Prosthecobacter sp.: one gene and its partner. The protein of the gene in region 2 binds, or shares a complex with, the protein of the main gene of each other region. Links are inferred from orthologs where the notes say so. Each region holds a gene or a part of one and is shown on either strand. Other genes may lie near its edges.

What was found.
Region 1: the proteins of U1A53_RS06775 (region 2) and mnmE are in contact, whole or in part, in a solved structure (PDB 9HIP), measured with the Escherichia coli proteins. The link is inferred for Prosthecobacter sp. from one-to-one orthologs.

The regions. Positions count from the first base shown.
Region 1 is NZ_JAXMIH010000015.1:146,188-149,729, forward strand. The notes cover bases 1-2,880. They hold mnmE (tRNA uridine-5-carboxymethylaminomethyl(34) synthesis GTPase MnmE), read left to right. Parts: upstream 1-693; coding sequence 694-2,067; downstream 2,068-2,880. Other genes in these bases: U1A53_RS18040 (MraY family glycosyltransferase), read right to left, coding at 1-550; U1A53_RS18050 (TIM barrel protein), read left to right, coding at 2,129-2,880. In the rest of the region: more of U1A53_RS18050, read left to right, coding at 2,881-3,013; U1A53_RS18055 (hypothetical protein), read right to left, coding at 3,023-3,542. UniProt on the Escherichia coli protein: Exhibits a very high intrinsic GTPase hydrolysis rate. Involved in the addition of a carboxymethylaminomethyl (cmnm) group at the wobble position (U34) of certain tRNAs, forming tRNA-cmnm(5)s(2)U34.
Region 2 is NZ_JAXMIH010000006.1:975,931-986,425, reverse strand. The notes cover bases 3,988-6,870. They hold U1A53_RS06775 (tRNA uridine-5-carboxymethylaminomethyl(34) synthesis enzyme MnmG), read left to right. Parts: upstream 3,988-4,400; coding sequence 4,401-6,341; downstream 6,342-6,870. Other genes in these bases: U1A53_RS06770 (Fic family protein), read left to right, coding at 6,476-6,870; pdhA (pyruvate dehydrogenase (acetyl-transferring) E1 component subunit alpha), read right to left, coding at 3,988-4,275. Also shown: U1A53_RS06805 (nitroreductase), read left to right, coding at 1-441; U1A53_RS06800 (DUF456 domain-containing protein), read left to right, coding at 434-982; U1A53_RS06795 (sulfite exporter TauE/SafE family protein), read right to left, coding at 986-1,357; holA (DNA polymerase III subunit delta), read right to left, coding at 1,364-2,488; U1A53_RS06785 (hypothetical protein), read left to right, coding at 2,596-3,171; more of pdhA, read right to left, coding at 3,199-3,987; more of U1A53_RS06770, read left to right, coding at 6,871-7,612; U1A53_RS06765 (hypothetical protein), read right to left, coding at 7,952-8,119; U1A53_RS06760 (HNH endonuclease), read right to left, coding at 8,266-8,886; U1A53_RS06755 (AAA family ATPase), read right to left, coding at 8,883-10,376; U1A53_RS06750 (N-6 DNA methylase), read right to left, coding at 10,373-10,495. UniProt on the Escherichia coli protein: NAD-binding protein involved in the addition of a carboxymethylaminomethyl (cmnm) group at the wobble position (U34) of certain tRNAs, forming tRNA-cmnm(5)s(2)U34.

The DNA of each region.
Region 1 (3,542 bases), on a different replicon or contig from region 2:
CCGCCAGCCCGTCCATGCCGTCAATCAGATTGACGATGTTCGGAATGCTCACCAGCCAGATCAAGGTCAGCGGCAGACTCCACCAGCCCAGAGCCACCGAGCCCTCGCCAAACGGATTGCTCAGCATGTCGATCGAAATGCCCAGCGCGTACAAGATCAAGGCCGTGCCGATCTGACCCACCAGCTTCACCTTGGCCCCCAAGGGTTTCAAATCATCCACAAAACCCACGCTGAACATCAGCGCATTACAGATGGCCACTGGAAGCCAGCGGGTCCAGCCCAAGCCGCCAATGTAACCTGCCACCAGCGACGCCAGACCCACTGCCAGGAAGATCGGCGCTCCGCCGAGTCTTGGAATCGCCTTCTCGTGCAGTTTGCGTCGTGTGTCAGGCTCATCCAGACCGATGCGGCCACCGCGCTTCAAAATCCACCAAGTACCCAGCGCGGCCACCAGCATGGCACCACCGAAATAACAGGCCATTTCCACCCACGGGACATTGCGTGGAGCCCAAGGCCCCATGTAGATGTCTTCGGGTGCTGGATCAATCATGCGCGGCGGTTGGTCAGGTTGGATAGCTGCGGAGCATAGACGTTGCAAAATCAACGTTCAACACTTCAGCGCGGAAGAACTCGTCGGTTGCATCTTTCCAGATCGCTTCTTGAACTTTCATTCCGCCGCTTTCACCATCGCCGATGCTTCACGACACTATCGCCGCCATCTCCACCGCCATGGGCGAGGCTGCTATCAGCGTCGTGCGCGTTTCTGGCCCTCAAGCACTCACAATCGCCGCCCAGACCTTCAAACTTCCGTCCAAACTCACGCCACGGCAGGCGCACCTCGTTCAGGTCGTCGATGCTGCCGGAAACTCACTCGATCACGGCCTGCTGCTCCATTTCAAATCACCCGCCAGCTATACCGGCGAGGACGTCATCGAATTCCACGGCCACGGCGGCGTTCTCGTCACGCAGCGTGTGTTGGATCGCCTCCTCGCCTGTGGCGCGCGTGCCGCCGAGCCCGGCGAATTCACCCAGCGGGCCTTCCTCAACGGCAAAATGGACCTCACGCAGGCCGAGGCCGTCATGGATCTGATCCATGCGCAAAGCACCCTCGCGCTCCGTGCCGCGAACGAACAGCTCGGCGGTGCCATCGGTCGCGAAGCTGCTGCCATGCAGCAGGAGATCATCCCCGTGCTCGCCCACATCGAAGCCTTCATCGACTTCCCGGATGAGGACATCTCGCCCGAAACCGGCAGCGCCTTGATGCAGCGCATCGACGCCGTGCTCGAACGCGCGCAAAAACTCATCGCCACCTCCGAGCAGGGCCGCATCCTACGCCACGGTGCCCGCACCGTCATCTCTGGTGCGCCGAATGTCGGCAAAAGCAGCCTGCTCAATGTCCTCCTCGGCTTCGAGCGTGCCATTGTCAGCCCCACCGCCGGTACCACGCGCGACACCATTGAGGAAATCATCCAGGTGCATGGCATCCCGCTGCGTCTCGTTGATACCGCCGGTCTGCGCGAGGCCGGCGACGACATCGAACGCCACGGCATCCAGCGCACCGAGCGCGAACTCGACCGCGCCGATCTCGTCATCGAAGTCGTCGATGCCAGCCAGCCTGCGGCCACCGTTCAGCGCCTCACACTGCCCGATTCCATCGCCAACCGCCGCATCCTCATCCTCAACAAAGCCGATCTCGGCATCCATGCGGATTGGAGCACTGTAGTCCCGCCTTTAGGCGGTTCTGGAGGTGTCAAAGCCATCCCGCTCTCCTGCCTCACCGGCACTGGCATCGAACAACTGCGCGATACCATTCGCGAAGTCATCGCCCATGCCGGACCGCTCGCCGCCGATCACCCCATCGCCATCAACGCCCGTCACAAAGCCGCCTTTGAGCGTGCCGCCGAGCGCCTCCTTGCCGCCAAGACCGCCCTCGAACGCGGCGAAGCCCCCGAATTCATCGCCCTCGAAATCCGCGAAGCCCTCCAGGCCATCGGCGATGTCATTGGCCAAATCGATGTCGAACGCATCCTTGATGTCATCTTCTCCACCTTCTGCATAGGAAAGTGACATCGGCACCGTTTGACTCCCATCTCTGCCCTCTAACTCATAACCTCTAACCTTTCTTCCCATGAACCGCCGCCACTTCCTCACCACCGCGCTCGCCGCCACGGCAGCTTCCCGCCTCAGCGCCCAAACCATCGCCAAAGCCGCCGCTGATCCTGCCTACGTCATCAAAAACAAAGGCATCAGGCACACCCTCATGGGCTGGTGCTTCAAGCCGATGGACATGCTCGTCCTCGCCAAACATTCGAAAGACATCGGTCTCGCCGGGATGGAAGGCATCGACCGCAAATATTACCCCGAGGTGAAAGCCATGGGTCTCGACATCTCCCTGGTAAGCTCCCACGGCTTCGCCAAAGGCCCCTGCAACCCGCAATTCCGCGAGGAGGTCACCAAATCCCTCACAGAGTCCATCAACGTCGCCGCCGATGTCGGCTGCAAGAAGGTCATCACCTTCACCGGCATGAAATTCGACGGCATGGATCGTGACAAGGCCATCAAAGACTGCCTCGATGTCTGGAAGCAGGTGCTGCCCTTGGCGGAGAAAAAAGGCATCACGCTCGTCCTCGAACACCTGAACTCACGCGACAGCTCCCACCCGATGAAAGGCCACCCCGGCTACTTCGGCGACGACGTGGACTTCTGCGTCGATCTCATCAAGCAGATCGGCAGCCCCAACTTCAAGCTCCTGTTCGACATCTACCACGTCAGCATCATGAACGGCGACATCGTCCGCCGCCTGCGCATTCACAAGGACTACATCGGTCACATCCACACCGCCGGCAATCCCGGCCGCTGCGAGCTCGACGAGCACCAGGAGATCAACTACCCCGCCGTCATGCAGGCCCTCCTCGAAATCGGCTACCACGACTTCGTCGCCCACGAATTCATCCCCACCTGGGACGATCCCGTCCTCGCGTTACGGCATGCCGCGATGGTGTGTGATGTGTGACCAGGATTTCTATTTGGCTTCTTGCTTGCCAAATGGATCAGCAGACATTTGCGCTGCTGCGGGTGGCATCGGAAGAGATGGTTGTGTGTATGGGTTGGCTTTTGTGCGAGCGGCCTCCTTTTTGATGGCTGCACGTGCGGCTTCTTCCTCGGGGCTGGTTTTCGTTGGCTTCCACTGGAAGTCATTGGATGAGAACTCCTGGGAAAGAATCTCTATATAGGGTTTCTTGGCGGGATCCGTGTACACATTCCAGATGTTGGATTCTGTGTAGAGATATACCCGCACACGAAACGTTACGTCTTCTTCATGCACTGGAGCATCCCACACATCAAAGATGATGTACGAGTCAGCAAGGAACCTTCGGAGTTCCATTCCTGTTCCGCATCTCGTCGGCGGGGACAGCACCCATTTTCCATTCTTCTTAGTTTCAATGACGTGAGGAATGTCAGTGATGGAGCTGCCAAGCACGAAGAAGGTCCGATCGGTGGGATTTGATATCTTGAGGGCAAGTTCTGGCCCGGCGAAATGC
Region 2 (10,495 bases):
TGGAAGTTTGTGGTGCATCAAGGTGTCGGTCGAGCGCGACTCGCCGAGGCGATGCAGCAGATTTATCGTGAGACGACACCGGCGAATGAGTTCCGCGAGGACAAGATGAAGAAGATGGGTGAGAACCCGTTGCTCGCGTCCGTGGTGATCGCGGGTGTGATGGAACGTCGCGGTGGAGTGAAGATCCCAGAGATCGAAGAGATCGAAGCGGTGGCCTGTGCATTGCAAAACTTGATGCTGTCGGCCACGGCGGCTGGTTTGGGCTGCTACTGGTCCACACCGCCGCTGCTGGGGACGAAGCAGTTTGCTGAATGGCTGCAAATCGGCGTGGAAGATCGCTGCGTGGGGCTGATTTACCTCGGCTGGCCGCGTGCAGGATTGAACTGGCCGCGAAGCGTGCGGCAGCCAGTCGAATCGAAAACAAGGTGGTGCGATGAGTGAGTGGTTCACCAGCGCTTGGAATGCGACCGCGCAGTTTTTCACAGAGATGCCGTGGGACATGCTCGGCGTGTGGTCGCTGACGATCTGTCTTCTGCTCGTCGGCCTCATTGGCTCGGTGGTGCCGCTCTTGCCGGGGCCGTTCCTGATTTTCATCGCTGGCATTGTTCACACGCTGCTGCGACCTGAGTCAGGAATGAGCGCCTGGGGCTTTGTACTTTTGTCGCTGGGCCTGGTGTTGTCTTATGTGATCGATTTCGTCAGCGGTGCAATGGGCGCGCGCTGGTTTGGCGCGAGTCGCTGGGGCATCGCGGGAGTGTTTGTCGGCGGCATCGTGGGGATGTTCTTTGTGCCGTTCGGTTTGATCTTGGGTCCACTGATCGGTGGCGTGGCCTTTGAGCTCGTCTTTGCCAAGAAGCGTCTGCAACCGGCTGCCAAATCAGCCTGGGGATCGCTGCTGGGCACTGGCGTGGGCCTGGTGCTGCGTTTGATCGTCGCCTTGGGAATGGTGGCGACTTTTTTCCTTGATGCGCTGGTGTGGTGAGACTCACGCCTTGCCTTGCAGCAGCATGCGCAGGCCGAAGATGACGAGCACGGTGCCGAAGATGCGGGTGAGCGTTTCATTGCTCATCGTCTTGAGCCAGCCAGCACCAAAGTAGGCGAAGATGGAGGCGGAGATCGCCGTGATGACGGCCACTTTCCAATCGACGAGGCCGGAGCGCGCGTTCTGTGTGGTCGCCATCAATGCCGTGGGGATGATGATCGCCAAGGAAGTCGCGACGGCGGTTTTTTGCGACAGCTTGAGCAGGAACACGAACGCAGGGACCATCACCACGCCGCCGCCGACACCACACAGCGCAGCGATGACGCCGCTGACGATGCCGATGGCGAGACAGGTGAGGATGGTGGTGGTGGTCATGATGGATCAGCGGGATTGTCTGGCGAGCATGCCGACGAGCAGACGCTCCAGCACGAGCTTGGGATCAAGCGAGGAGGTGACGAGCTTGGTGTTGGCAGTGAGGCAGGCTTTGAAGGCGGCGTGGAGTTCTTCGAGCGCGAAGTTGCCAGTCTCGGGAATGGCGAGAAACATCGGGTAGGCGTTGAAACCGGTGCCGTCTTTCTTGCGCGGCAGATGGGCTGTGGCGGAAGATGGCAGACCTTCGAGCGAGGTGCAGAAGCCGGTGTAGTTGAACTTGTTGAGCTTGTAGCGTGAGCCGAGATCCTTGATGAGCAGCAAACTTCGCACGCGTGGCACGATGGCGGCGAGCAGCAGGCCGATGGCATTCTGCCCCTGATACATGAGCGTGCCGAGCAGTTCGAGCGCACGTGGCAGGTCACGTTTGCCGATGGCATTCCCAAGATCCCACAGCACACCGGCGCGGCTCATGGACACCAAGTTTTGCACCGTTTTGAGCCCGGCACGGCGACGTTCGCCGAGGTAGAGGTCGATCTTTTCGAGTTCGTTCTCCATCTGCCGCGTGTCATCGCCCGCCATCTGCACGAGCAACTCCAAAGCACCACTTTCAAAGGTGATGCCGAGTTCCTTCGCTTTGCGCGAAGCGATGGCAAGCACGGGGCCTTCCCAGCCTGCTCTCGACGTGTCGGGTTTGTCGAAGACTTCGAAGGTGGCGATCTTGGAGATGCGCTTGTAAGCGGTGCGACGTTTGTCGATGCCGGTGGCGCTGATGACGAAACGTACATCGCTGCCGAGGCCGGATTCAACGACATCGAGGATGCGTTCAAAACCGTTCACCGCATCCTGACCACGACCAGGGCCGGAGTCAGAGAGGAAGTTGGCGTTCTTCAACCACACGACTTTGGTGCCGCCGAAGAACGGCAGCATTTGCAGCGCCATGGTCACGTTCGAGCAGATGGTGCCCGCGTGCTCGGAGTTGTCGGCGGTGCCGTCGATGATGTCGTTGCTGAAGTCGCCGGCATCCGGTGGCGTGAGGCTGCGAACGAGCATGAGCGCAGCCTCCTTCACGCGTGCTTCGTCCGTGCCAAGGAGAACATTCACCTGGCTGGCGGTGGGTTTTTTCGGCGGCGGCATGGTTCACCGATGGAGCAGGATGTGCGCGGCATCAAGCTTCGCGGCGTGGTGTGATCTTGACATGCCCATGGCGATCTGGTGAAATCATTTCAAATCCAAACCATCCTATGAAAACACACTCGATTAGGGCAAAGGTTTCTGTGGCCGCGTTTCTCGCGGCTTTCTTTTTGGTCGCGGCTCCTGCGTCGGCGGAAGATCTGAATCAGGTCTATCAGCAGGGGCGCGCGGCTTTTTATCAAGGTGACTTCGCCAAAGCGCAGCAGCTCTTGTCGAGGGTCGCCGCGGCGAATCCGAAGCATCCGGAGACGATGAACATGCTGGCCTACATCCGGGCCAATCATCGGCAGGTGGACACCACGCTCAAAGATCAATACGCCACCGTGATCCTGCCGAAGGTGGAGATGGCGGATGTGACGCTGACCGAGGCGATCGAGGGGTTGCGGGCGCTCTCGAAGAACGCCAGCAATGGCAAAGTGGTGCCGAATGTGATCGTCAAAGGCGAGGAATTGGGGCAGCGGAAGCTCTCCCTTTCGCTGGCGAACATCCCGCTGTCTGAGGCACTGAGTTATGTGACCCAGCTCACCAGTTCCAAGGCCACCTACGACAAGCATGCCGTCATTTTGACCACCATGGCAGACACCGTGACCTCGACCGCTGAAACGACTGCAAAGCCCTCGAAATGAAAGACTTGGGTCGGTTTTCGGCCTCGGTCAGTCGTTGAAGAAATGCCGTCCGGTCTGGCCGGCTTCGGTTTTGTTGTCCACTTCCCAATAGACATCTTCGAAGATGGTCTCCGGCTCGGGATACGGGCTGGCCTTGGCGAACTCAGCCGAGTCCTCCGCTTCCTTTTGCGCTTCCTTGTCGATCTTCTTCAGCTCGTCCTCGGTGGCGACGCCTTCAGCGAGAAGGTTGCGCTTCCAGACTTGGATCGGGTCGTGATCGTTTTGGAATTTCTCGACCTCTTCCTTGGTGCGATACTTGAACTTGTTGGCGTCGGCCACGGAATGGCCTTCCCAGCGGTAGGTGGCGATTTCGAGGATGCTGGGCTTCGATTCGTTGTGGGCGCGTTCGATGGCCTTGCTGACTCCGGCACGCACGCTGTAAACGTCTTCGCCATTAAACTGCTCCCAGGCCATGCCGTAACCTTCGGCACGTTTGGCGAGAAAGTCTTGATAGGCCGAGGAGCGTCCCTGACTGGTGCCCATCGAGTAGCCATTGTTTTCGATCACATAGATCACCGGCAGATCCCAGAGTTCGGCCAAGTTCAGAGACTCATGGAAGGCACCCTGGTTCACCGCACCGTCCCCGAGGAAACACAGCGCGGCACCTTTGATGCCGCGGTATTTCAAGCCGTAGGCGAGGCCGAGACCGAGCGGGGTCTGACCGGCCACGATGCCGTGACCGCCCCAGTAATTCTTCTCCGGCGCGAAGTAATGCATCGAGCCGCCCTTGCCACGGGAGCAACCGGTCGCCTTGCCGAAGAGCTCGGCCATGCACTCATTCATGCCCATGCCCACGGCCAAAGCATGCCCGTGATCGCGGTAGGCGGTGATCACATGATCGTTCGGGCCCATGACTGAAACCGTGCCGACGGCCACGGATTCCTGACCGATGTAAAGATGGAGGAAGCCGCCCATGCGCCCGGCTTGGTAGTGCTGGAGCGAGACCTGCTCGAAACGGCGGATGCGCACCATCTGGCGGTAAAGCCCTACTTTGTCCGCTGCGGTGAGCTTCTGATTGATGGGATCGGCGGCGTGCGCGGCGCTGGGGGTTTTGGCTTTAGACATGTTCAGGCAGAGTGGAAAATTCATTCTAGCCAACGTCCCAACGGACGCAAAGGATTGTTCAACCCCTCCCAGCAATCCGCGTTCCACATGGAACAATTTGCACGGTGTGCTATCCTCGCCGCCCCATGTCCGAGAGCCTCTACACCTATCCCAAGCACTACGATGTCATCGTCTGCGGAGCCGGACACGCGGGAGTGGAGGCGGCGATGGCGGCGGCACGGCTCGGTTGCCAGACGGCCATCCTCACCCAAAACCTGGACACCATCTCCCAGATGTCCTGCAACCCAGCCATCGGCGGTCTGGCCAAAGGTCATGTGGTGCGCGAGATCGACGCCCTCGGCGGGGTCATGGGCCGCAACACCGACGCCACCGGCATCCAGTTCCGCATGCTGAACGCTCGCAAAGGCCCCAGTGTCCAGGCCCCTCGTGCTCAGTGCGACAAGAAGGCCTACCAGTTTCGCATGAAGTGGCTGATCGAGAACCAGCCCAACCTCGACCTGCATCAAGGCAACGCCGCCGAACTGCTCGTCGAAAACGACGCCATCATCGGCGTCCGCACCAGCCTAGGGATGATCTACCGGGCCAAGGCGATCATCATTTCCTCCGGCACCTTCATGCGTGGCCTCCTCCACGTCGGTCAGCAGAACCAGGCCGGCGGTCGCATGGGCGACAGCATCTCCACCCTGTCCGACAGCCTCCGGCATCTCGGCTTCGACGTGCAGCGCTTCAAAACCGGCACCCCCTGTCGCCTCAACAGCCGCAGCATCGACTTCTCCAAGTGCGAGCTTCAGCCCGGCGACGAACCCGCCCCCCGCTTCAGCTACCTCTCCGGCGTCCTTCCCGAGGACGAGGATGAGACCTTTTCCCAGTCTCCCAGTCTCCCAGTCTCCCCTTCTCAAAGTCTTCCGACGACCGGCCCGAACCAGTTTACCCTCAATTCCTGGTCCCCCGAAAAGTTCCACGTGGAACAAATCCCCTGCTGGATCACCTACACGACCCCCCAGACGCACGACATCATCCGGGCCAATATCCACAAGTCGGCGATGTATTCGGGCAAGATCGAGGGTGTCGGCCCACGCTACTGCCCCTCGGTGGAGGACAAGGTGGTGCGCTTTGCCGAGAAGGACCGGCACCAGATCTTCCTGGAACCCGAGGGACGCCACACACGCGAATTCTACGTCAACGGCGTCTCCACCTCCCTGCCCTTCGAGGTCCAGTATGAGTTCATCCGGTCCATCCCCGGCCTCGAAAACGCCGAGATCGTCCGCCCCGGTTACGCCGTGGAGTACGACTACTGCCCGCCCACCCAGCTCCACCCCACCCTTGAAACGAAGCGTATTGCTGGTCTCTACTTCGCTGGGCAGATCAACGGCACCTCCGGCTATGAAGAAGCCGCTGGCCAGGGCCTCATCGCCGGAGCCAATGCCGCCCTCAAGGCCACCGGCCGCCCCCCTTTCCTGCTCCAGCGCAGCCAGGCCTACCTCGCCGTCATGATCGACGACCTCGTCACCAAAGGCACCACCGAGCCCTACCGCCTCTTCACCTCCCGCGCCGAATACCGCCTCCTCCTCCGCCAGGACAACTGCGACCTCCGCCTCACTCCCCTCGTCGCCGCCATCGGCCTCGCCTCCCCTTTCCGCGTCCGGCACACCGAGGAAAAAATCGCCCAGCTCGCCGCCGCCCGCGTCCTCCTCCAGCAAGCCCGGCTCGACGGCATCACCCTGGAAAAATGGCTGCGTCGGCCCGAAAACACCCCCACTACCCTGCCCGCCGAGATCCACGCCCAGTTCACCCCCGAGGTCTGGTCCTTGGTCGAGAACGACGTCAAATACGCCGGCTACATCACCCGCCAGGAAGACATGGTCGCCAAGACCTCCCGCATGGAGGAAAAGATGATCCCCGCCGACTTCGACTACCACGCCATCCCCGGCCTCAAAACCGAAGCCAAACACCGCCTCACCGCCCTCCGCCCCGCCACCCTCGGCCAAGCCGCGAGAGCCCAAGGCGTGAACCCGGCGGACATTGCGCTATTGGCAGTGATGCTGAAACGAGGTGGTGGAGAGTGATCCGTGTTTCTGGGTAAACTTGTCTGACCCACAACTTCGCTCAAACAAAGTCCGTTTATGTCTGTTGGTGGGTGACTAAAATAAAGAAAACGCGTTTCCCTTATTTAACGGCGGCGTTATATTCACCAGCCGCCATGAAGATCGAAGACTTCCAGCCCGGAACCTACAAACAGCAGTTCCAATACCGCAGCTTCGATCCGCCGTTGATCAATCAATCATGGACTTGGGACTCGCCAGAGATTCATCACCTCCTTGCGGAAGCCAGTCGCCATGTCGGCGAATTGAACGGACTCTCCCTCATCGTCCCGGATGTGGACCGCTTCATCCAGATGCACGTCGTCAAAGAAGCGCAAACCTCCAGTCGCATCGAAGGCACCCAGACCGAGATGGACGAAGCCTTGGAGGACGACCCCGAAGAGATCAGTCCCGAGAAGCGCGACGACTGGAAGGAAGTGCGCAATTACATCCAAGCCATGAACCAGTCCATCGAGCGGCTTCAAACCCTGCCGCTCTCCAATCGACTGCTTTGTGAAGCTCATGCCACTCTCATGCAAGGTGTTCGTGGCGAGGGCAAAACCCCCGGCGAATTCCGCCGCAGTCAAAACTGGATCGGCGGAGCGACCTTGGCAGACGCGGTTTTCATCCCGTCGCATCACGAAAACCTCCCTGCTCTCATGAGCGACCTCGAAGCCTTTTGGTACAACGAGTCTTTCTTTGTGCCCGAACTCATCCGCATCGCCATTAGCCACTATCAGTTTGAGACACTCCACCCCTTCCTCGATGGGAATGGTCGCATTGGCCGCCTGCTCATCACCCTCTATCTCGTCAGCAAAGGTCTTCTGCGACTGCCCTGCCTGTATGTCTCCGCTCACTTGGAGCAGCACCGTGCCGCCTACTACGATGCGCTCACCGCCGTCCGCACCCGTGGCGACCTCGCTCATTGGGTGCGATTCTTCCTCGTGGCCATCAATGAAACGGCCAAAAAAGGCGTGCGTACCTTTCAGGCCATTCACCAGCTTCGCCAGACCGCCACCGCTCAGGTACAGACCCTTGGCAAGCGCTCGGCCAATGCCCTCCGGGTGCTGGACATCCTCTATGTCAAACCAACCGTCACCAGCAGCAGTCTGGCTGCCCGCCTGGAGCTCAGCCAGCCCACGGCTGATCGCGTCCTGAGCGAGTTGCAAAAACTCGGCATCCTCCATGAGCTCACCGGCAAGCGCCGCAATCGTGTCTTTTACTTCAAAGACTACTACGAACTCTTCAGTTCCTGAAACCCGCCCAAACAAAGGTCCAGCGCAGTGCTTTCGGCTTCGATGCCCGACCTCAGAGGTGCGTGCTCCGACCCCTGTAGGTTCGATGTCCGACCCACTGAGGTTCGCATTCCGAGTTATGAGGTCTGGCATCCGACCTCTCTGCTCGGCGTTCAGAGCTTGCGGGCTTCGCCATCGAAGCTCCGAGGTTCGCATTCGAAGCTTTTTGGTCTGAGGTCCGACCTCCGGGGGGCCGAATTCCGACCTTTTTGCTTCGGCATCCGACCCCGGAGGTCGGTCGTTTTAGTGGTTAACTCGCTATTTATCAATGAATTAACTGATCTTTGGCGAGACGCGGTTTTAGTGCGTCACCTCGTGCAGCCCGCAGTCAAAGGCATTCACGGCAGCGCTGCCGCGCAGGAAGAAAAACGACGCGTCATCTCGCCAGGAGTAGGTGAGGGCACAAGCGGCGCTGTCGGCGACTGTCATTTGCGCGTCCGCCAGCGGCTGCTCGAAATCGATGCGCACGGCGGGAAAGCTGGCGGCCAGTTGCCCTTCGCCCTCCGCTCGCTCCCCAACCGCCATGCGCTTCCAGCCGGTGTGGTCAAATAGCAGTAGAGAGGCCCATACAGAATTGGGCTTTGGTTTGGCGAGTGATGGGAGGGTGGTGGTGATCAGGCGGTGCGAATTTTCATCTTTAGATTGGCCGGCGGGACAAACCTAAAAGCCTTCTTCCATTTGCCGGGAAGATGTTCGAGATCAGTGTCAATGAGGACATCTTTGGCCCGCTGCTTGGTCATCTCGGGACTATCGAGATGGAACAAAGCAACGGTTGCAGATCCTTTAGATGAAGCATTAACGACCTGAATCAGAATCGCATTTGTCCCTCCAACGAACGCCAGGTGCTCTTTGGGGTCATCGAAATGTGGATGAACAATTGAAAACACGCACTTCCCGTATGTTTTGTCTTTGGTGATGACAGTGTCCGTCGTCCCCTTGCAGTCTGTATTGCAGTGATAGCACGCAAGAACTAGGTTGGCCGGGACGAACGTAAACTTGGGATGTGACTCCTTTGGCGCAATGTGGTCCCGGTGATGCTTGGTTCCATAAAGTCGCGACCCGCAATACGCACACCGCATTGATTGGATTACGACCATTTGAGTGGTAATCGCATCTTTAAAAGTCCGCGGATGGCCGCTGGTGTAGTCCCAGGACTTCTGCTGAAGCTTGCCAGTTTTCTTCTGCAATTTCTTTAGTAGAGCCGAATCAATCGTCGCAGGTTTCAGCTTCTTCACGATTTTAACCTCCCCGCATACTTTCGAATATCTCCGATCACCGCTTTTAGCGGTTCTGCTTCCGGTCCGAAGTCCAGTTGATCACACTTGCTGAGAAACTTGGCGAACGGTTCGGCATCGGTGGACTTCTCCGAAACGAGTTTCAATACACCGGCCAATTCCCGCGAAAAATGATAGTTCGAAGCGGAGGGCAAACCGAGGACCTCGTAGAGGATTGCTTCCGATCCCCAGCCCCAGAACTCGCCAGGGTGCGAACGAAATTTCAATCCTTCAGCACCTCGTTCGACCACGACCACCGTCGAGTTTTCGGCACGCAAATCGGAAACCAAATACGGAGAATGTGAGGCGATGATGACATGGGAACCCTTGGCATGAACCAGAGCATCCGAGATGAGGTCAATATATCGCTGTTGCCATGCTATATTCAGACTCACCTCGGGTTCATCAATGACGATCAATGAACCCGGGGCCCCAAACGCTAGAAGCCGGGCACCTGTAGAAAGCAAGTTTTGTTCACCTGAGCTTAACTGAGTAAAATCCAGCCACTTCCCTACATTCAGAACCAGTGATGGCCGTCCAATCAGCCTTATTGAAGCAGCAATCGAAATAGCTTGGCTCAACTTGCCCAATCGTTGCCTGACTGTTGGAGTCAACTCATCTAGACAAATTGTGACGGTCCCTCCTTGTTTCATTCCGAGGCTTCCACTGTCACCAAGAGCGAGGGCATTTTCTTCGATAAGTCTAACTACGCGGCGCATGTCATCTAAATGCGGTTTGATCGCATTCAGCCGGTGCGGGACTTCTCCACGACGACCTCTACCCAATTGAAGCCCTATCGATTTTTCAGGGTCGTCGAAGAAATCATGAAAGCGACGCATCGAAAATCGCGAAAAACTAAGACCAATGTCGCTGCTCGGGAAAATGCTTCTAGTCCACTTCGAGAAGGATGGGTATTTGCTCTCATTGGCCAATAATTTCAGAACAGCATCACAGACGAGGCGATCCATCGCTCCCGTTGTGGTGAGGTTTGATGACTGTCTAACCCCAAGGTAATAATAGAAAGGATCTTCGAAGTTGTCCCAATCGACAAAAGTGAAACGGTCGCGAACGAGATTAGCTATGGCAAGAACCCGAGAGGGCAGCAATGCACCAGACTCAAACAATGGTCCCTCTCCAACTGTGCATGTAGCGCCATCCCGCAGGAGAGTAGCTGAACTGCACTGCATGTCCCGATCTGGCTCATCGGTGCGGAAGAGGCGTCTTTCTTTTCTCGGTAGCTCTGTGTTCGCCCTCTCATGAATACCCTTCAATAAGTTCACGCAGCAGGAGAGGATGCGACTCTTGCAAGTGCCATTTGCACCCATCAAGAGTGTAAAATGAGTATTCTTAGCTTTGACGCTTTGGTCAGCCACCAAATCCACTCCGACTGGGTGCCCATTGCCGAAATCGAAGGTCGCTTGTTTGAACCTGAACACTGAGGCGTTACTCATGGTTTCAACTCCAGTAAGTTTCCAAGAGCTAAAAGGACGGTGACGGCGCTTTCTAACCAACCCACAAGCGCATCCGGTAGCGCCGAGGTGGCAGTCTCAGTGGCGGCATCTGGTTGCTC